Regions from separate parts of the Streptomyces sp. NPDC022910 genome, predicted to be linked through region 1. Evidence: predicted binding sites of a transcription regulator. Region 1 holds the regulator's gene; the other holds the start of a gene.

Evidence for each region. Region 1 encodes HrcA, which represses chaperone genes, less so after heat shock. Its sites were predicted from a motif close to TTNGCACTCNGNNNNNCNGAGTGCNAA; they were not measured.
Region 2: groES (co-chaperone GroES) is a predicted target of HrcA. The motif match lies at 8,992-9,018, and genes of this name have one in related genera.

What each region holds. Positions count from the first base shown of each region.
Region 1 is NZ_JBVHHL010000009.1:118,576-129,507, forward strand. Features, by position in the region: gene ACZ3TS_RS11770 (S41 family peptidase) at 1-588, opposite strand, end outside; gene ACZ3TS_RS11775 (hypothetical protein) at 660-1,226, opposite strand; gene ACZ3TS_RS11780 (VOC family protein) at 1,313-1,705, opposite strand; gene ACZ3TS_RS11785 (16S rRNA (uracil(1498)-N(3))-methyltransferase) at 1,722-2,462, opposite strand; gene ACZ3TS_RS11790 (nitronate monooxygenase) at 2,459-3,580, opposite strand; gene dnaJ (molecular chaperone DnaJ) at 3,819-4,955, opposite strand; gene hrcA (heat-inducible transcriptional repressor HrcA) at 4,956-5,975, opposite strand; gene ACZ3TS_RS11805 (MBL fold metallo-hydrolase) at 6,174-6,908, shown strand; gene ACZ3TS_RS11810 (DUF3097 domain-containing protein) at 6,943-7,806, shown strand; gene ACZ3TS_RS11815 (hypothetical protein) at 7,790-7,969, opposite strand; gene hemW (radical SAM family heme chaperone HemW) at 8,195-9,427, opposite strand; gene ACZ3TS_RS11825 (SpoIIE family protein phosphatase) at 9,468-10,932, opposite strand, start outside.
Region 2 is NZ_JBVHHL010000005.1:197,740-208,671, forward strand. Features, by position in the region: gene guaB (IMP dehydrogenase) at 1-628, opposite strand, end outside; gene ACZ3TS_RS07165 (sigma-70 family RNA polymerase sigma factor) at 863-1,438, opposite strand; gene ACZ3TS_RS07170 (response regulator transcription factor) at 1,695-2,306, opposite strand; gene ACZ3TS_RS07175 (WhiB family transcriptional regulator) at 2,688-3,020, shown strand; gene ACZ3TS_RS07180 (LysR family transcriptional regulator) at 3,355-4,251, opposite strand; gene ACZ3TS_RS07185 (MOSC domain-containing protein) at 4,331-5,026, shown strand; gene ACZ3TS_RS07190 (SDR family NAD(P)-dependent oxidoreductase) at 5,095-5,868, shown strand; gene ACZ3TS_RS07195 (ester cyclase) at 5,987-6,694, shown strand; gene groL (chaperonin GroEL) at 6,762-8,387, opposite strand; gene groES (co-chaperone GroES) at 8,537-8,845, opposite strand; gene ACZ3TS_RS07210 (polysaccharide deacetylase family protein) at 9,548-10,360, opposite strand; partial or broken gene ACZ3TS_RS07215 (polysaccharide deacetylase family protein) at 10,357-10,932, opposite strand, start outside.

The DNA.
Region 1 (10,932 bases):
CGGGTACTCGATGTTCCCGTCGAGGTCCGGGTGCAGCCGTACGAACTCCCCCTCGCCCTCCCGGTCGATCCACAACTTGCCCGCCGTGCCGCCCCGGTACCGCTTCCACCAGGCGGCCTCGCGGCCCATGGGCGCGGACAGCAGGACCGTGGCCGGCCCGTACGCGACCTCGCCGACGGGTCCGTACGGCAGGGTGGTGGCCGGCCCGCCGTCGAGCGGCACGGCACGCGCCCAGGTGCGGCGCAGCGAGGCCTGGCCGACCGTGCTCAGGGCCAGCACCTGCCCCTCCGGGGTCCAGCCGCGCACCTGGGTCTTCGCACTCCCCCAGTACGTCAGGCGCTTGGCGGGGCCGCCGTCCATGGGGGCGACATGCACCTCGGGTGCGCCGTCGCGGGTCGAGGTCCAGGCGACGGTCGTTCCGTCCGGGGAGAAACGGGGATGATTCACCGGGACGTTGTCGGCGCTGACCCGCCAGGCACGGCCGCCGTCGAGCGGGGCGACCCAGACGTCGTCCTCGGCGGTGAAGGCGACCAACTCGCCGTGCAGGTGCGGGAAGCGTAGATACGCGGGCGATGCGGACTGAGTCACCAGGTCACCCTAAGCAGCGATCTCCTTCCCCGACAGGGGTTTTCCCCACATGATCCGGTCCTTTGCGTGCGTCACTTGCCCTGGACCGGCCAACAGGTGGGGTCGCCCTGGCACCAGATCGTCTTCGTCACGGTCACGGTGGGCCGGGGCTCGCCGGGGGTGGTCGGGCGGAATGTGACGGGGGGCGTCGGCGTGCTGCTCGCGTTGCAGTTGCCGAGGCCCCTGACGTGGAACCACTCCCTGCCGCCCACGGTCGCCCTGAGGTCCCCGCGCACGCACTTGCCGTCGACGGCGCGGGTGACCCGGCCCTTGACGGTGATGTCCTTCTTGTCGTCGGTCTGCCCCTGGCAGTCGACGGTGACGACGGTGGTCCCGGACGGCGAGGGGGTTCTGCCGGCTGCGGCGGTCCTGTTGCCGTTGCCGTAGTTGCCCGTGCAGGCGAGCCAGCGCACGTTCACGTGCTGCCGCTCCAGTTCCTTGGTCGCGGTCTGGTCGGTCGTGTACGCCACCGACGCCGTAGTCAGATCACCGGGCCGGCACGCCACGACACCGCCCACGGCGGCCACCGCGAGCCCGGTGACCACCGCGGCCCGCCGCCGTCCCGTCGGCCGCCGCCAGATCCGCCTCACTGCCCCCATGGAGGGCAGCCTGCCACTGCCACGCCCACGACGGTAGAGCGCATACGGCCACCCGAGCGCCCGCGTGTACGCCTCCCGACGTGCCGTCAGGTGCGCAGCAGCAACCACTCCTGGAGTTCCACCAGGTTGCCCTCCGGGTCCTTGAGATGGGCGACGCGCATGCGGTCGGTCATGGGGGCCGGGCCGTGCAGCAGCGTCGCGCCGCGGGACGTTATCTGCTCGCAGAACGCGTCCAGGTCGTCGACGCGCAGCACCACCAGCGAGCGGTGGCCCGTCGCCTCGTCGCCCAGTTCACCGAGGATCCCGGCCATCATCGCCCTGTCCTGCAGCGCGATGCCCGCCGAGCCGGCGGCGGGGCTGAACTTCTCGTACGGCCCCTCCAGCGCCCCCGACTGGGGTTTGAGTCCGAGGACCTCGGCGTAGAACCGGTAACAGCCGGCGAAGTCCGAGACCAGCAGCCGTACCTGGGCGAGTTCCATGGTGTTCCCCCGTGGGTCAGGACCAGCGGCCCGTGCGGCCGAGCAGCAGGGCGGCCGCGGCGGTCCCGGCGGTCGATGTACGCAGGACGGTACGCCCCAGCCGGAACGCCCTCGCGCCCGCCTCCTCGAACTGCGCCAGCTCCTCGGGGGAGACACCGCCCTCGGGCCCGACGACCAGCACGATCTCGCCCTTCGCGGGGAGTTCCACGGTCGCCAGGGGCTCCTCGCCGCTCTCGTGCAGGACCGCGGCGAAGTCGGCTTTGGCCAGAAGTGCCGCAACCTGCTTGGTCGTCGCCGCGTCCGCGACCTCCGGGAAGCGCACTCGGCGGGACTGCTTGCCCGCCTCCCGGGCGGTGGCCCGCCACTTGCCGAGCGCCTTCAGCCCGCGGTCGCCCTTCCACTGCGTGATGCACCGGGAGGCCGCCCACGGGACGATCGTGTCCACGCCCACCTCCGTCATCGTCTCCACCGCCAGCTCGCCCCGGTCGCCCTTGGGCAGGGCCTGGACGACGGTGATGCGCACCGGCGCCGGGGGCTCCTCGTGGAGGGACTCCAGGTCCATGACCACCAGTCGGTCCTTGCCCTCGGCGGCCTTCACCACGCCCTCGGTCCACCGCCCGTGCCCGTCGGTGAGGACCACGTCCTCACCGGGCCGCAGGCGCTTCACCGAGACGGCGTGCCGCCCCTCGGGCCCCTCGAGCAGGAACTCCGGACCGATTCCGTCGAGTCGGTCCACGACGAACACGGGAGCCGTCATCGCCCGGCACCTCCCGCCGACAACGCTGTCTTCGCCGCCTCCAGCTCCGCCGCCAGCACCTCGACGAGCTGCCCGGCAGGCAGTTCGCGGGCCAGCCGGTGGCCCTGCCCCGCCCACAGCGCCATACCCTGCGCGTCGCCCGCCTTTGCGGCCGCCTTGCGCAGCGGCGAGGTGAGGTGGTGGATCTCGGGGTAGGCGGCCGGCGCATACGGTCCGTGCTCCCGCATGAACCGGTTGACCAGACCGCGGGCCGGGCGCCCGGAGAACGCGCGCGTCAGCTCCGTCCGGACGAACAGGGGGTCGGTCAGCGCCCGCTTGTGCACGGGGTGCGCGCCGGACTCGGGCGTCGGGAGGAACGCGGTGCCGAGCTGTGCCGCGCTCGCGCCCGCCGCGAGCACCGCGGCGATCTGGCTGCCGCGCATGATCCCGCCCGCCGCCACGATCGGGATCCCCACACTCTCGCGCACCTGGGCGACGAGCGCGAGCAGCCCGATGCCGGACCCGTCGTTCTCCTGGACGTCCCGGTGGGTGCCCTGATGGCCGCCGGCCTCGACGCCCTGCACGATCACCGCGTCGGCGCCCGCGCTCTGCACGGCCACTGCCTCGTCCGCGGTGGTCGCGGTGACGAGGGTGAGAGTGCCCGCGCGCCGCAGGGCCTCCAGAACCTCCGGGGCCGGAACCCCGAAATGGAACGAGACCACCGGGACCGGGTTGTCGAGGAGGACGGCGAGCTTGACGTCGTAGCCGTCGTCGCGGCCGCTGTCGGGGTCGCCCAGCTCGGTCTCGTACCAGGCGGCCTCGCCTGCGAGCTGGTTGGCGTAGACCTCGACCGCGGCGGGAGAAGGCAGCGCGGCGCCGGCCGCTCCGGCGGAGCCGGTACTTGCACCGGGATACTCGGGCTGCGGCATGAACAGGTTCACGCCGAAGGGGCCGCCCGTGAGCGCGCGGAGCTGCTTGATCTCCTGGTACATGCCGTCGGCGGTTTTGTACCCGGCGGCGAGGAACCCGAGGCCACCGGCGTCGGACACGGCGGCGGCGAGCTGCGGCACGGAGACGCCGCCCGCCATGGGGGCCTGCACGATCGGATGGCGGAGGAGATCGGTCAGCGCGGAGGACATGACGGCATGTTGTCACGTCCTCCGAACAAGTCCGAATCCGGCCTTCCTCTGGCATATGCCAGAGGAAGGGGCCGCGGGTCAGGAGTGGTGGGATGTGCCCGCGTCCAGTGCAATTCAGCCGACGGCCGACGCCATCAGCCCGTCCGGCACCTGGGGACGAGGCCGTGGTCCGGGGGGCCGCAGCTCCAGGAGCGGCCCTCCAGGCACTGCCGCCCCCGCCGGGGGCGCCCACCCGGCGTCACCGCCCGTTGAAGGCGTCCTTCAGCCGTGAGAACAGCCCCTGCTGCCCCGGCTGGAACTGCCCCTGCGGGCGTTCCTCGCCCCGCAGTTGCGCCAGCTCGCGCAGCAGCCGCTCCTGCTCGGGGTCCAGCTTGGACGGCGTCTGCACCTCGACGTGCACGACCAGGTCGCCCCGGCCGCCGCCGCGCAGATGCGTGACGCCGCGGCCGTGCAGCGGGATCGACTGCCCGGACTGCGTACCGGGACGGATGTCGACCTCCTCCAGGCCGTCCAGCGTCTCCAGCGGGACCTTCGTGCCGAGGGCCGCCGCCGTCATCGGGATGGTGACCGTGCAGTGCAGGTCGTCGCCGCGCCGCTGGAAGGTCGGGTGCGGCAGCTCGTGGATCTCGACGTACAGGTCGCCGGCGGGACCGCCGCCGGGGCCGACCTCGCCCTCGCCCGCGAGCTGGATCCGCGTGCCGTTGTCCACACCCGCGGGGATCTTGACCGTGAGCGTCCTGCGGGAGCGCACCCGCCCGTCGCCCGCGCACTCCGGGCACGGGTTCGGGACGATCGTGCCGAAGCCCTGACACTGCGGGCACGGCCGGGAGGTCATGACCTGACCCAGGAAGGACCGCGTGACCTGCGAGACCTCACCGCGGCCGCGGCACATGTCACAGGTCTGCGCGGAGGTGCCGGGCGCGGCACCCTCCCCGTTGCAGGTGTTGCAGACGACGGCCGTGTCGACCTGGATGTCCTTCGTCGTGCCGAAGGCCGCCTCGTCGAGCTCGACCTCGAGCCGGATCATGGCGTCCTGGCCCCGGCGGGTGCGCGAGCGCGGTCCGCGCTGCGACGCCGTGCCGAAGAACGCGTCCATGATGTCCGAGAAGTTCCCGAAGCCGCCCGCGCCGAAGCCACCCGCGCCGGCGCCGCCCGCCTGGGACAGCGGGTCGCCGCCGAGGTCGTAGACCTGCTTCTTCTGCGGGTCCGAGAGCACCTCGTACGCGGCGTTGATCTCCTTGAACCGCTCCTGCGTCTTGGGATCGGGGTTGACGTCCGGGTGCAGCTCGCGGGCGAGCCGACGGAACGCCTTCTTGATCTCCTCCTGCGACGCGTCACGGCGCACGCCGAGTACGGCGTAGTAGTCCGTGGCCACTTACGACTCCGCCAGGATCTGTCCGACGTACCGTGCCACCGCTCGTACCGCTCCCATCGTTCCCGGGTAATCCATGCGGGTCGGTCCGACCACGCCCAGTTTCGCTACTGCCTCGCCGCCCGAACCGTAGCCCACGGAGACGATGGACGTGGAGTTGAGTCCCTCGTGTGCGTTCTCATGACCGATACGCACCCGCATGCCCGGATCCTTCGCCTCGCCGAGCAACTTGAGGAGCACGACCTGCTCCTCGAGCGCCTCGAGGACGGGACGGATGGTGAGAGGGAAGTCATGCGCGAAGCGGGTGAGATTGGCGGTGCCGCCGATCATCAGCCGCTCCTCGGTCTCCTCCACGAGCGTCTCCAGCAGGGTGGAGAGCACCGTCGCGACCGTGCCGCGGTCCTCCGGTTCCTCGAAGGCCTCGGGCAGGTCCTGGACCAGCTGCGGAACGTCCGCGAAGCGGCGGCCGGCGACCCGGCTGTTGAGCCGCGCGCGCAGATCCGCGAGAGACGTTTCTCCGAAGGGGGCCGGGCAGTCGATCATGCGCTGCTCGACGCGGCCGGTGTCCGTGATCAGCACGAGCATCAGCCGGGCCGGGGCCATCGACAGCAGCTCCACGTGCCGCACCGTCGAGCGCGTCAGCGACGGGTACTGCACGACGGCGACCTGCCGGGTGAGCTGTGCGAGCAGCCGTACCGTACGCGTCACGACGTCGTCGAGGTCGACGGCGCCCTCCAGGAAGTTCTGGATCGCGCGGCGCTCGGGCGGACTCATCGGCTTGACGGCCGCGAGCTTGTCGACGAAGAGGCGGTAGCCCTTGTCCGTGGGGATGCGTCCGGCGCTGGTGTGCGGCTGGGCGATGTAGCCCTCCTCCTCCAGCGCGGCCATGTCGTTGCGGACGGTGGCCGGGGACACACCGAGCTTGTGCCGCTCGGTGAGCGCCTTGGAGCCCACCGGCTCCTCGGTGCCGACGTAGTCCTGGACGATGGCGCGCAGCACTTCGAGCCTGCGTTCACTGAGCATCGCGCGCACCTCCAGCTGTCTGTCCGTCCCCTTGACGCTTCCCCTGGCACTCTGCGCGTGCGAGTGCCAGCACCCCGCAGTCAGTGTACGGCGGTCGGGTACGCCCCGGGCAAGGCCGGGCCGCGCCCTGGTACCGACGTGTACCGACCTGTCCCGGGGTGTCCTGCCAGGCGGGAGGTCTGGGGATAGCGTCGCCTTATGACGGTGCTCTGGGAAGGGTCCGGGTGGGAGACGCTCGGTCCGAGGGCGGGGCGCAGACGGCTCCCGGTCTGGGACTGCACAGCCGGGCTGGTCGTCGGCGAGCGCGCGGCGCTCATGATTGACGCGGGGTCGAGCCTGGGCGAGGGAACACGGTTGCGCACCGAGGCGCGGCGGCTGCTCGCGCCCCTGGGCCCGGACCGGCGTGTGACACATCTCGCGCTCACGCATCCCCATTTCGACCATGTCTTCGGGGCGGCGGCGTTCGCGGACGTGGAGGTGTTCGGGGCGGTGGGCATCGACGGGGTGCTCGTCCACGAGCGCGGCGAACTGGTCGCGGACGCGGTGCGCAACGGCCTGGACCCGGATGGGGCGACCGAGGCCGTGGACGTGCTGGTCCTCCCCCGCCACCAGGTCTCGGGCGAGTGGACGCTCGACCTGGGCGGGGTGCAGGTGCTGCTCGCGAATGTGGGACCGGGCCACACGGCCCACGACCTGGTGGTCCTCGTCCCCGGGGAGCGGGAGGTGGTGTTCTGCGGGGACCTGGTGGAGGAGTCCGGCGAGCCCCAGGCCGGCCCGGACGCGATTCCCTCGCACTGGCCGGCGGCCCTTGACCGGCTGCTGGAGCTGGGCGGGGAGGACGCGGTGTACGTGCCGGGGCATGGTTCGGTGGTGAACGCCGGGTTCGTCCGTTCCCAGCGCGACGAACTGGCGGCCCGTTTCGGCGTGTCGTAGGAACCGGTGGACACCTTCTCCTATCGTCATCCGAATGCGCCCACCCGTCTCCCACCACCGCCCTTCCAACGAGGGCCCTTCGGGCCCGCACCCCCGTTCGTACTCGCCGGACCTGACCCCGCCGTGGAAGAAGCCGCAACCCGTGCCGGAGGTTCCGGCGGACCCCGGTCTGGTGGTGGAGGAGCCGAGCACAGGCTTCTGCGGCGCGGTGATCCGCTGCGAGGCGGGCACGGTGACGTTGGAGGACCGCTTCGGCAAGCACCGCGTGTTCCCGCTGGAGCCACGCGGCTTCCTCCTGGAGGGCCAAGCGGTGACGTTGGTGCGCCCTTCTTCATCGGCGCCGGTACGCCCCACACGTACGGCCTCGGGCTCGGTCGCCGTCCCCGGCGCACGCGCACGCGTGGCCCGCGCCGGCCGGATCTACGTGGAGGGCCGCCACGACGCGGAACTGGTGGAAAAGGTCTGGGGCGACGACCTGCGCATCGAGGGCGTGGTGGTGGAGTACCTGGAGGGCGTCGACGACCTGCCGTCGATCGTCTCGTCCTTCTCCCCCGGCCCCGACGCCCGCCTCGGCGTCCTGGTGGACCACCTGGTCTTCGGCACGAAGGAGTGGCGCATCGCCGAGTCGGTGACGAGCGAGCACGCACTGGTGGTGGGCCACCCGTACATCGACATCTGGGAGGCGGTGAAGCCGGCGGCCCTGGGCATCGCAAAGTGGCCGCGCGTCCCGCACGGCCAGGACTGGAAGAAGGGGGTGTGCCGGGCGCTGGGGTGGCCGGAGAACACGGGGGAGGCGTGGCGGGGGATTCTGGCGCGGGTGCGGTCCTACAGGGACCTGGAGCCGGAGTTGTTGGGGAGGGTGGAGGAGCTGATCGACTTCGTCACCGCGCCGGGATAGACCGAAACTCGCCGGTGTGGATGCCGGTGTCCAGCACGGGCAGGTGCAGCATCTCCCCGAACTTCCAGTTCCGCCGGCTCCGGTAGTCGGCGCACTCGCCCCTTCCGTGAGGCTCGGTGAGCACCAGGCATTCCGCCGCTGCCGCATCGACGATCAGATACACCGGCTCCGCGGGACACCGTCCTGGACGTCCTCCACCGTGCGGTTGTGCACCAAGTCCGGGCATCTCGTCATCACGATGTCCCCTCGCAGCAGCTCAGCCCTGACGCCCTCAGGGACTTCGAGCGTGCCGAAGACTCGATCGCCTGCCTGTCGTTCATGGCTGCACGCCAGGAACGCGACACACATCCGCAGCGGCCCTTGAACTGCGATCCACCACGACGAGTGATCAGTCCACCAGGTCCCGCACCACCGCATCCGCCAACAGCCGCCCCCGCAGCGTCAGAACGGCCCGCCCCTCCTCGTACGGCCCCTCCTCCAGCAACCCCTCCGCCAGCGCCCGACGAGAGGCCACCAGCCCCTCCTCCCGCAACAGCGACAACGGCACCCCCTCCCGCAGTCGCAGCTCCAGCAGGATCCGCTCCACCCGGCGGTCCTCCTCCGACAGGAGCTCGCGGCCGGCCCCCGGGGAGCGGCCCGCCGCCAGTGCCGCCGCGTACGCCCCCGGGTGCTTCGCGTTCCACCAGCGCACCCCGCCCACGTGACTGTGGGCGCCGGGGCCCGCACCCCACCAGTCGGCGCCACGCCAGTACAGCTCGTTGTGGAGGCAGCGGCCGGAGTCGGACGTGGCCCAGTTCGAGACCTCGTACCAGTCGTAGCCCGCCCCCGCCAGCACCTCGTCGGCGATCAGATAGCGGTCCGCGTGGACGTCGTCGTCCGTCATGGGGATCTCGCCCCGGCGGATGCGGCGGGCCAGCTGCGTACCCTCCTCGACGATCAGCGCGTACGCCGATATGTGGTCGGGGCCCGCGCTCAGCGCCGCGTCCAGCGATGCCCGCCAGTCGTCGTCCGACTCCCCCGGCGTGCCGTAGATCAGGTCCAGGTTGACGTGCTCGAAGCCCGCCGCCCGGGCCTCGGCCACACAGGCCTCGGGGCGGCCCGGGGTGTGGGTGCGGTCCAGGATCTTCAGTACGTGCGGGCGTGCGCTCTGCATGCCGAAGGAGATCCGGTTGAAGCCGCCCTCCCTCAGCGTGGCCAGGTACCGCTCGTCCACCGACTCCGGGTTCGCCTCCGTGGTCACCTCCGCGTCGTCCGCGAGCCCGAACTCGTCGCGGATCGACCCCAGCATCCGTACGAGGTCCTCCGCTGCCAGCAGCGTCGGCGTGCCGCCCCCGACGAAGACTGTGCGGACCTCGCGCGGGTCGCCGCCCAGCACCTTGCGGGCCAGGCGGATCTCCTCGATCAGCGTCTCGGCGTAGTTGTCCCGGGACGCCAGCACCCCGCCCGTGCCGCGCAGCTCCGTCGCGGTGTACGTGTTGAAGTCGCAGTAGCCGCAGCGCGTCGCGCAGTACGGCACGTGGAGGTAGAACCCGAGGGGGCGCTCGGCGGCCTCGGCCAGGGCGTGCGCGGGCAGCGCGCCGTCCTCGGGAACGGGCTCGCCGTCGGGAAGTGCGGAAGGCATGTCCTCCATTGTCCCGTACCGCCGGGACAAGCCACTCCGCTCATTCCGCCTGCAGCACGAGCAGCGCCAGATCGTCCTCCGGCGGCTTCCCGCCGAACTCGTGCACCAGCCTCCGGATCCGTTCCGCGATCAGCTGTGCGCTCAGCCCGGCGCAGCCGGCAAGTGCCGCCGCCAGTCCGTCCCCGTCGTCGAACTGACGCGACCCGCTGCGCCGCTCGGTCACCCCGTCGGTGACGCACAGCAGCGTGTCGCCGGGGTGCAGCTCGAAGGTCTCGCAGGTGTACGCCACGTCCTCGACGACCCCGAGCAGCGTCTGCGACTGCGCCATGGCCCGTACGCCGCCGTCCGGGCCCAGTAACAGCGGCAGCGGATGCCCGGCGGCGGCGAGCGTGCAGCGCACCCCGCCCTCGACGGGGACCAGCTCGCCGTGGAGAAGGGAGAGGAAGCGGGCGTGCGGGCCGTCGTCGGCGACCGGCATCGGCGCGCCCGCGGCGACGAGCGCCCGCGCCGCGGCGTCCGAGGCCTCGGTCGCGTCGTCCAGCAGCAGCTGGTTGAGACGGTCCAGGACGTCGGGGACCGCGTAGCCCTCGCGGGCCAGCAGCCGCAGCCAGGGCCGGGCCAGACCGATCACCACGGCCGCCTCCGGCCCCTTTCCCTGGACGTCACCGAGCGCGAAGCACCAGCGTCCGTCGCCGGCCGGGAAGATGTCGTAGAAGTCGCCGCTCGGTCCGCCCTTGTCGCAGGGCTCGTACACGAGCGCGCTGCGTACCCCCGGGATCTCGGCGACCGCTCCGGGCAGCAGTCCGCGCTGCAGCACCCGGCTGATGGTGGCCTGGCGCGCGTACTGCCGGGCCGCCCCGATGGCCAGCGCCACCCGGCGGCTCAGGTCCTCCACGAGCCCGGTGACCTCGTCGGGGAAGCACAGCAGGCCGGCCCGCCCGATGACGAGTGTGCCCAGCGGCCGCCCGCCGGCGATCAGCCGGTACGCGAGTGCCGCCCCGGTCGCGCCGCGCGCACCCAGCGCCTCGCCGGGCCAGGGCACGGTCACCGCCCGGGAGCGCACCGACTCGGGCAGCCGGGGCGGGTCCTTCTCCAGCGCCCGGCGCAGCTCCTCGATGCAGTTCTCGCTGCCGTGCCAGACGCGGGCGAGCCGGGGCCCGGGGGCGACCGCCGCCTCGGGCCCGTGCCAGCCGGTCGCCTCGTCCTCGAGCCACACCGCACACCAGTCGGCGAGCCGTGGCACGAGGAGCTGTCCGGTGAGCGCGGCGACCAGGTCCTCGTCGAGCTGCCCGGCGAGCAGGTCGGATGCCTCGGCGAGGAAGGAGAGGGCGCCGCGGCCCCGCCAGTCCCGGTCGTGCACGACGCGGGCCGGCTCGGCGAAGGCGGAGAGGTCGGGTCCGAGGACCTCGGCCGCGCTCAGCCCGCGTTCCAGTGGCCTCTCACTGGCATACGCATCGAGCTCGTCCTCGACGTCGAGGGCGCCGTCGAGGGGCAGCTGCGCCCAG
Region 2 (10,932 bases), on a different contig from region 1:
TCACGAAGTCCTTGACCGTGATCAGACCCTTGAGGATGCCCGCGTCGTCGACCAGCGGAAGCTTCTCGATCTTGTGGCGGCGCAGCAGCTCCATGGCCTCGACGCCGGTGATGCCGACCTTGCCGGTGACCAGGGGCATCGGGGTCATGACCTCGCGCACGTGGCGGGAGCGATCGCTCTCGAAGGCCATGTCGCGGTTGGTGACGATGCCGAGCAGCTTGCCCGCGACATCGGTGACCGGGACACCGCTGATGCGGAACTTGCCGCACAGGGCGTCCGCCTCGGCAAGCGTGGCGTCCGGGTGGATGGTGATCGGATTGGCCACCATGCCTGACTCGGAGCGCTTGACCAGGTCGACCTGGTTGGCCTGGTCCTCGATGGACAGGTTGCGGTGCAGCACACCGACACCGCCCTGGCGGGCCATCGCGATCGCCATGCGCGACTCGGTGACCTTGTCCATGGCGGCGGACAGGAGCGGGATGTTGACCCGGACGTTCTTGGAGACGTACGAGGTGGTGTCGATCTCGTCGGGCGCCATGTCCGACGCGCCGGGCAGCAGCAGCACGTCGTCGTAGGTCAGCCCGAGTGTCGCGAATTTCTCGGGCACTCCGTCGACGTTGGCAGTCATGACACCTTCCCCAAATGGCCTTGATCGGTGCGGATGTCCATGCTAACGGGAAGCACGGGTGTCTCATTCCACGGTTGGAAGTGACCCTCGGCTTCGTATGTTCGTACGGAACCGGGTGGACGTCTGTTCAGATGGGGGCCGGTGTACGGGTTGCCGTGCTCGGCCGACGCGGCCCCGGCACCACCCGATTGCGCCGCCGTCGCCCATCGCCGTCGCAGCGGGAGAGAAGCGCGCCTACTGCTCTGCGAGCGCCCGCAACCTGCTCAGCGCCCTGTGCTGGGCCACCCGCACCGCGCCCGGTGACATTCCCAACATCTGACCCGTTTCCTCCGCGGTCAAGCCCACGGCGATCCGCAGCAGGAGCAGCTCGCGCTGGTTCTCCGGGAGGTTGGCCAGGAGTTTCTTGGCCCATTCGGCATCGCTGCTGAGCAGCGCCCGCTCCTCGGGGCCCAGCGAGTCGTCCGGACGCTCCGGCATCTCGTCCGACGGAACCGCGGTCGAGCCGGGGTGGCGCATCGCCGCTCGCTGCAGATCCGCGACCTTGTGCGCGGCGATCGCGAAGACGAACGCCTCGAAGGGCCGCCCGGTGTCCTTGTAGCGCGGCAGTGCGAGCAGGACGGCGACGCAGACCTCCTGCGCCAGGTCCTCGACGAAGTGCCGCGCGTCACCGGGCAGTCGTGACAGACGCGTGCGGCAGTAGCGCAGGGCCAAAGGGTGAACGCGGGCGAGCAGGTCGTGGGTCGCCTGCTCGTCGCCGTCGACGGCGCGATGAACGAGGGCACCGATCACCGTTGTCTCGTCGTCGCGCATCGGTCCATGGTGCCTTGGCGTCGTTCGGTCCGTGGCACCGCGTCCGTAGTTGTGCACCGAAGCGTTATGAGCAGGTGCGCCGGAACTCATCTCCTGCGCCCTCCCCTTCCGCTCGATCGACTCGTCCCCGAGGAACTCCACACCTCCAAGGATGCGGCATCCGCGGCGAAACGAGCAGTGGGCACCGGGCGGGCCCCGTTGCCAACCCCGCCCACCGTGCGGTAGGCGGGGATCTGCGTACCCCGCGGTGATCCACTTAGCGGACCAGGCCCCACCGGAAGCCGAGCGCCACCGCGTGCGCGCGGTCCGAGGCGCCGAGCTTCTTGAACAGCCGCCGGGCGTGCGTCTTCACGGTGTCCTCGGAGAGGAAGAGCTCGCGACCGATCTCCGCGTTGGAGCGGCCGTGGCTCATGCCCTCCAGCACCTGGATCTCACGCGCGGTGAGCGTCGGCGCGGCACCCATCTCGGCCGAGCGCAGCCGCCGCGGAGCGAGCCGCCAGGTCGGGTCGGCGAGCGCCTGCGTGACGGTCGCGCGCAGCTCGGCGCGCGAGGCGTCCTTGTGCAGATAGCCGCGCGCACCGGCAGCGACGGCGAGCGCCACCCCGTCCAGGTCCTCGGCGACGGTGAGCATGATGATGCGCGCACCGGGGTCGGCGGACAGCAGACGCCGCACGGTCTCGACGCCGCCCAGACCGGGCATGCGTACGTCCATCAGAATCAGGTCCGAGCGGTCGGCCCCCCAGCGGCGGAGGACTTCCTCGCCGTTGGCCGCCGTCGTCACGCGCTCGACACCGGGCACGGTCGCCACCGCGCGGCGGAGCGCCTCTCGGGCAAGCGGGGAGTCGTCGCAGACGAGGACGGATGTCATGACCGCCCTCCGCAGCTGATGCGCGTCACCTTGAGCCTCCAGGCTGGTACGAATCGTCACCTGTGCGGTCGACGCCCTCGGACGCCTGCCCGAGCGCTTGTTCTTTCAACCGCCTCCGCACTCTCAACGATGGTCACTCGAAAGAGTTACGGTGCAGCAGGCCATCTTCGGCACTGTACGTGAGGGCGCGGACACGGTGCAGTCATGCGCGGCGGACCCTCGAACTTTCATCACAACCTATGCCCCATTTAGCCGCTTTTCTTCCCGTTCGCTGGTGTCTGGAGCTAGATTCGCAATGAGTCATATTTTCATCTCCTAAGATCGTCGTTGTACGGTAAGGGACACACATATCCGCCCAGAACGGCAACAAGGGGACACGCAATGGCAGATTTCTCCCGCCTTCCCGGTCCGAACGCGGATCTGTGGGACTGGCAGCTCCATGCGGCCTGCCGTGGGGTCGACAGTTCGCTCTTCTTCCATCCGGAGGGCGAACGCGGCGCGGCCCGGAGCGCTCGCGAGAACTCGGCCAAAGAGGTCTGCATGAGGTGCCCCGTGCGCGCAGAGTGCGCGGCCCACGCACTGGCGGTGCGCGAGCCGTACGGCGTGTGGGGCGGACTGACCGAGGATGAGCGAGAAGAGCTCATGGGACGGGCACGGACCCGTCTGGTACCGGCCTCCACGACCAGCGGGGGCACCGCCGCCTCGAACAACTGAAGGAACGTTTCTTCAACACGGGCACGCATGCGTGTGCCCATTTTTGGGGTGGGGCCGCACCAAGGGGACGGGGTCGGGGGCTACGTGCAGGCCAGGGGACGGGTTCGGGGGCTACGTGCAGGCCAGGGGACGGGTTCGGGGGCTACGTGCAGGCCAGGGGGACGGGTTCGGGGGCTACGTGCAGGCCAGGGGGACGGGTTCGGGGGCTACGTGCAGGCCAGGGGGACGGGTTCGGGGGCTACGTGCAAGAGAGGGCTTCGGGACAGTGAGCGCCCGGGGGGCCAGCCGGGGGCAACGCACTGCCAGGGGGTAAGGGACACCGCTTCGGCGTCGGCTATCGCACGGCCGCCCGCGCCAGTTCTCCCAGCGTCGCTGCCACCGCCGGCACATGCGCCAGGTCCGGCAGGGTGAGTGCGACGATCTCCCGCCGCACCGCGGGTTCCAGCGTGACCGGGCGCGCACGCCTCGGACGTACGGACTCGATCGCGAGCTGCGGCAGGACCGCCACACCGAGACCGGCGCCGACCAGGCCGACCACCGCCGGATAGTCGTCGGTCGCGAAGTCGATACGGGGCGTGAAGCCGGCGCTCTCACACGCCTGAACCAACTGACCCCGGCAGCGCGGACAGCCCGCGATCCACGGCTCCCCGGCCAGTTCGCCGATGGCGACCGACTCCGCACGCGCCAGCCGGTGGCCCTCGGGGACGAGTCCGACGAGCCGGTCGACCAGCAAGGGGCGTACGACCAGGTCGTCCCACTCCTCGGCGCCCGCGGCCCCTTCGTAGCGGAAGGCGAGCGCGATGTCGCAGTCGCCCGCGCGCAGCTTCTCCACGGACTCGGGTGGTTCGGCCTCCTCCAGGGAGACCCGGGTGCCGGGGTGCGCGGCGCGCAGGGCGGCGAGCGCGGTGGGCACGAGGGTGGAGCTGCCGCTCGGGAAGGAGACGAGGCGGACTCGGCCGGCCCTGAGGCCGGCGATGGCGGCGACCTCCTCCTCGGCGGCGGTCAGCCCCGCGAGGATGCCGGCCCCGTGTCGCACCAGCGCCTCACCGGCCTGGGTCAGGCGCATCTCACGGCCGATGCGGACCAGCACCGGCGTTCCGACCGACGCCTCGAGCGCCTTCATCTGCTGGCTGACCGCGGGCTGGGTGCAGCCGAGCTCGCGGCCCGCCGCCGAGAAGGAGCCGGTGGCGGCCACGGCGCGCAGCACACGGAGGTGTCGGGCCTCGATCACCCTGCGAGCATAAGGGAGTCTTGGACAGGGTGACGAATAATGCGTCGACGCTTTGACTCTCGTCCCCTACCGTGCCGCCATGAAGCTTCTGTCACTGAACCTGGGCCGGCCCGTGCCCGTCGACTACACCGACCAGCCCGAGGGTGTGACCGGCATCGACAAGCAGCCGGTGGACGGGCCGGTGTGGGTGGCCGCGCCCGGACCCAAGGGGACCGGCGCGAGTGGGGTGGCCGGGGACGCGGTGTGCGATCTGCGGCACCACGGCGGCGACGACCAGGCGGTGTACGCGTTCGCCCGCGAGGACCTGGACGGCTGGGAGCGCGAGCTGGGCCGGACGCTGCCGAGCGGCTCGTTCGGCGAGAACCTCACCACGGAGGGGCTCGACGTGGCAGGCGCGCGCATCGGCGAGCGCTGGCGCATCGGGTCCGAGGTGGTGCTGGAGGTGACCTCCGGGCGGATTCCGTGCCGCACTTTCCAGGAACACCTGGGTGAGCGGGGCTGGGTCAAGCGGTTCACGCAGAAGGGGGCGCCCGGCGCGTATCTGCGTGTGGTCGCACCGGGTGAGATACGGGCGGGAGACCCGATCGCGATCGTGCACCGGCCCGATCACGACGTCACCGTGGCCCTCCAGTTCCGCGCGTCCACCACTGAACGGCATCTGCTGCCCGGCCTGTTGGCGGCGGTCGACGCGCTGCACCCCGAGACCGCGGCGGCGGCGCGGGAGTACGCGCGGAAGTACCCGGTGGGGAACTCGCGCGGGCTGTACGGACGTTGATCCCGAAGTCGGTGAGATGCCCGGTCCGGCGAACGGACTCCGTCAGTCCGGGTCACTATCGTTGGCCCATGACAACGGCTCTGATTACGGGATCGACCGCGGGCATCGGCGCCGCGTTCGCACGGCGGCTGGCCTCCGAGGGCCATGACCTGGTCCTGGTGGCACGCGACACCAAACGGCTGCGGGAACAGGCGACGGAGTTGCACGACCGGCACGGCATCGAGGCGAAGGTGCTGACCGCGGACCTGGCCAGCGACGAGGGCATCGAGGCGGTGGCCACGCGTCTGTCGGATCTGAGGAACCCGGTCGACCTGCTCGTCAACAACGCGGGCTTCGGCAACAAGGGCCGTTATCTCGAGGTCCCCATGGCGGACGAGCTGCGGATGCTCAAGGTGCACTGCGAGGCGGTGCTGCGGCTGACGAGCGCGGCGGCGGAGTCGATGCGCACTCGTGGCCGCGGCGGGGTCGTCAACGTGGCCTCGGTGGCGGCGTTCGTCCCGCGCGGCACGTACGGGGCGTCCAAGGCATGGGTCGTGCAGTTCACGCAGGGCGCGGCGCGGGACCTGGCCGGGTCGGGCGTACGGCTGATGGCGCTGTGCCCGGGCTTCGTCCGTACCGAGTTCCACCAGCGCGCCGGAATGGGCACGGAGAACATCCCGGGCTGGATGTGGCTGGACGCGGACAAGCTGGTCGCCACCGCCCTCGCGGACCTGGCCCGGGGCAGGACGCTGTCCATTCCGGACCCGCGGTACAAGGCGCTGATGGGCGTGGTGAAGGTGACGCCGCGCGCGTTGCTGGGCGGCATCACCTCGCGGACGGGACGCAAGTACGGACCGCAGTAGGCCCAGGTCACGGCAATCGGCGGCCCGGGTACGGGCCTCGGCAGGACAGGTGACGCCGCCCCTCGGGTGGGAAGATGGGCGTATCTGCCGGAGCCAGGGGGGCCGGAGGCGGCGTCACATGACATTTGTGCAGCTCATCGACTGCAAGACCAGCCGATTCGACGAGGTGAACCGGCTCATGGACACATGGGTCGAGCAGACCAGAGGCAAACGCACCGCGACCCACAGCGTGATCGGCAAGGACCGGTCCGACGACTCGCACTTCATAGAGATCGTCGAGTTCCCCTCGTACGAGGAGGCGATGCGGAACTCGAGCCTTCCCGAGACCGACCGGACCTTCCGTGAGATGGTCGCGCTCTGCGACGAGACGCCCACGTTCACGGACCTGGACGTGGTGCGGGACGAGCAGTTGTACGCCGCGAACGTCCGTCGGTACTTCGAGGTCCTCGCCATGAGGGGTGAGCTGCCGCCGCTCGACGGCCTGCTCGCCGAGAACTACCACGACCACGATCCCGCCAACGAGCAGGACACCATCGGGATGGACGCGATGCGCCGCGAGATCGAGATGTGGCGCGGCGGTTTCGACTTCGCGTTCATCGTCGACGACCAGATGGCCCAGGGCGACCAGGTGTGCACCCGGTGGACCTGGAAGGCCCGGCACATCGGCGACTTCCTGGGGATCCCGGCCACGGGCCGGAACGTCAGCATGACCGGTATGACCATCTTCCGGTGCGATGAGGACGGGAAGATCGTCGAGGGCTGGTGGCAGTACGACCGGCTGGGACTGCTGTCGCAGCTCGGGGCGCTGGACGAGCTGGAGACCTGAGGCAGGGCGAAGGCCCGGCGCCCCGAGGGGTCGCCGGGCCTTCGCTCAGTACGGTTCGCGGTCCGCGTCAGTGGGCGTGACCGTGGCCGTGGCCGGCCGCGGCCGGCTCCTCCTCTTCCTTCTTCTCGACGACCAGGGTCTCGGTCGTCAGCAGCAGGGAGGCGATGGAGGCGGCGTTCTCCAGGGCGGAGCGGGTGACCTTGACCGGGTCGATGACGCCGGCCTTGATCAGGTCGCCGTACTCGCCCGTCGCGGCGTTGTAGCCCTGGCCCTTGTCCAGCTCGGCGACCTTGGAGGCGATGACGTAGCCCTCGAGGCCGGCGTTCTCGGCGATCCAGCGCAGCGGCTCGACGACCGCGCGGCGGACGATCGCGACACCGGTGGCCTCGTCGCCCTGCTTGCCCAGGCCGCCCTCCAGCACCTTGGAGGCGTGGACCAGCGCGGAACCACCACCGGAGACGATGCCCTCCTCGACCGCGGCGCGGGTCGCGGAGATGGCGTCCTCCAGACGGTGCTTCTTCTCCTTCAGCTCCACCTCGGTGGCGGCGCCGACCTTGATCACGCACACGCCGCCGGCCAGCTTGGCGAGGCGCTCCTGGAGCTTCTCGCGGTCCCAGTCGGAGTCCGTGGTCTCGATCTCGGCCTTGATCTGGCCGATGCGGGCCTGGACGTCCTGGCCCTTGCCACCGCCGTCGACGATGGTGGTGTCGTCCTTGGTGACCGTGACGCGGCGGGCGGTGCCCAGCACGTCGAGACCGACCTGGTCGAGCTTGAGGCCGACCTCCTCGGCGACGACCGTGGCGCCGGTGAGGACCGCCATGTCCTGCAGCATCGACTTGCGGCGGTCGCCGAAGCCGGGGGCCTTCACGGCGACGGCGTTGAACGTGCCGCGAATCTTGTTCACGACGAGCGTGGACAGGGCCTCGCCCTCGACGTCCTCGGCGATGATCAGCAGCGGCTTGGAGGAGTTCGACTGGATGATCTTCTCCAGCAGCGGCAGCAGGTCCGCGATGGCGGCGATCTTGCCCTGGTGGATGAGGATGTACGGGTCGTCCAGGACGGCCTCCATGCGCTCCTGGTCCGTCACGAAGTACGGCGACAGGTAGCCCTTGTCGAAGGCCATGCCCTCGGTGAAGTCCAGCTCCAGGCCGAAGGTGTTGGACTCCTCGACGGTGATGACACCGTCCTTGCCGACCTTGTCCATCGCCTCGGCGATGAGCTCGCCGACCTGCTGGTCCTGGGCGGACAGCGCGGCGACGGCGGCGATGTCGGACTTCTCGTCGATCGGGCGGGCGGTGGCCAGCAGGTCGTCGGAGACGGCCTTGACCGCCGCGTCGATGCCCTTCTTCAGGGCGGCCGGGGAGGCACCCGCGGCGACGTTCTTCAGGCCCTCGCGCACCAGGGCCTGGGCGAGCACGGTGGCGGTGGTCGTACCGTCGCCCGCGATGTCGTTGGTCTTGGTCGCCACCTCCTTCACCAGCTGGGCGCCGAGGTTCTCGTACGGGTCGTCGACCTCGACCTCACGGGCGATGGTGACACCGTCGTTGGTGATGGTCGGCGCGCCGAACTTCTTGTCGATGACGACGTTGCGGCCCTTGGGGCCGATCGTCACCTTGACCGTGTCGGCAAGCTTGTTGACGCCGCGCTCGAGGGCGCGACGGGCGTCCTCGTCGAACTTCAGGATCTTCGCCATGGAGCGTTTCAGTCCTCTCGAATGCGACCCCCGGCCGCCCTCGTGGAGCGGCCGACGTCGCGGTGAAGAACGAACCGCGCCCCCGACGCCCGGCTGATCAACGGTCGCGGGGGCCAGGGGCGCAGCTCACAGCAGTCTGCTTCGGTGAATTACTTCTCGATGATCGCGAGCACGTCGCGAGCCGAGAGGACGAGGTACTCCTCGCCGTTGTACTTCACCTCGGTGCCGCCGTACTTGCTGTACAGCACGATGTCGCCGGTCTTGACGTCGAGCGGAAGGCGCTCGCCGTTCTCGAAACGGCCCGGACCCACGGCCAGGACGACGCCCTCCTGGGGCTTCTCCTTGGCGGTGTCCGGGATGACCAGGCCAGAGGCCGTGGTCTGCTCGGCGTCCAGCGGCTGGACCACGATGCGGTCCTCAAGCGGCTTGATGGCAACCTTGGAGCTGGTGGTCGTCACGATCCGACCTCCCCCTTCGGAGATCTCACGGGGTTAACTGTCTGAGGTGGCGACCAGGTCGATCCGTCGTCGCGGGTGCCGGACCTGCCCGTCGCTTAGTTGGCACTCTCCGGTGGCGAGTGCCAGAGCCGAGACTATGACCGCGATTAGCACTCGGTCAAGCGGAGTGCCAGTTGGCTGCGGCGCGGCGCGGGGTGTGCGGTCGCCGGGAGCCCGATCCGCACCCGGGTGCGGGGCGACCGCCGTGGGGGGCTGCGCTCCCGGACCCCTCTTATCGGCCTGAACGGCCTAGTCCTGAAACGCCGGACGGGCTGGGTGCCGAGCGGCAGCGGATGGGCGAGGCAGATTCCCCGACCGACCGAGTCCCCGCGCAGCGCGTGGGCGGGGCGCTGAGGGACGGCTGTGGTGCGCCCGCTCGCATGTGCCGGCCCAGCAATCGTGTGTGGTTCGTCGGCTGAGTCGCCCGGCGCCGGGCGTGGCCGATCGGACGACCACGCGCGCCCTGCTCGCCCCGACCGCCGTGCCGAGAGCGCAGGCCGAGTCGGCCCGGCGCGGGAATGGAAGAACCGCGCAGGGCCCCCGGGCCCAGCACGCGCGAGCGGAACGCCCCGGGGGCTTCTCCCAACGCCCGGCCGACCGAGCCCGCTCACCGCGGAGTTCGCCCGGACGGCCCCCTAGGGGTCGTGGTCGATGCGGTCGGTGCTACAGGTAATCCTCCAGGCGGGCCACTGTGAATCCGCTCGCCTGGATGCGGCGCAGGATGCGGGTCGTCTCCGTGGTCAGGGAGGCGAGGGGGCGGCCCGGCTCGTGGGGGCGGACGATGTCGCCGGGGCCGAGGGACATCCCTCTGCCGTACCGTTCCTCCGGTGCCGGGCGCCACAGGATCAGAGCCGTGACGCCGCAGTCCGCCGCCGCGCGGAGCGTCGTGCGGTCGTACGTGCCGTGGGGCGGGCGGAGCAGCCGGGCACTCAGTCCGAGACGGGATTTCAGCCGGTCCCGCTGACCGCAGATCTCCGCGCGCTGGTCCTCGTACGGACGACCGCGCAGCCCCGCGTGGTCCGGGATGTGGTTCTCGATGACCGCACCCGCGTCCCGCAGCCGTGCGACGCGCGCGCGCCCCGGCCCGACGGCACTGCCCGTGAGGAACACGCTGACCGGCAGCCGCAGTTCACGGACCATGTCGACGAACCGAGGGTCGTTCTCGACGCCCTCGTCGTACGTCAGGAAGACGACCTTGTCACGGGTGGGTACACGGTCGAGGACGGTCGGCAGCCCCGCTCCCGCGGAGCCCGCGCTGCCGGCCGGGGGACGGGCCGGCCGGGGCGCGGGCGCCAGCGGGGCGCTGAGTCCCCAGCGGCGGAACGTCCGATCGAGCCGCCCGTGCGGCCGGTGCACCTTCTGCGCCGCCTTCTTGCCCAGCCGTTCGATGGGGTCGACGGACTGGGCGCAGCCGGACAGGAGCACGACGGCGAGCACCCCGGCCAGCAGCACCCGCAGCCGTCGCCGTGCCCTCACAGGTAGTCCTCCAAGCGTGCCACCGCGTACCCCTCGTCCGTGTCCCTCTTCAGGAACCGGCGGATCAGCTCGGGCATCGTGCCCTGCCAGTCCGACCTGCCCCGGAAGTGGGTGAGGACGATGTCGCCGGGGCGCAGGCTGCGGTCCCACTCGCGGTACTCCCAGTGGTCGACGAAGACCTCCGCGTCCCAGATCGGCGAGTACTTGATGCCGCAGGACTTCGCCGCGCGCAGGTGTCCCGGTTGTAGTTGCCGTACGGCGGCCGGAAGACCGTCGGACGCCTGCCGAACTCCCTGCCCATCACGTCCTGCATGCCGCAGATCTCCTGTCGCTGCTCCTCGTACGACAGCCCCGGCAGGTACGGGTGGTGCAGGGTGTGATTGTCGAGCGTGACACCGAGATCGCGCTTCTTCCGGAAGTACCCGTAGTCGTCGCTGATCAGGTAGTCGCTGAGGAGCGCCGTGTACGGGATCTTCAGGTCGCTCATCATGCCCAGGAACTCGGGGTCCTTCTCGGCTCCGTCGTCGATGGTGAGGAAGACGGCCTTGTCCTTGGTGGGGACGGTCGTGAAG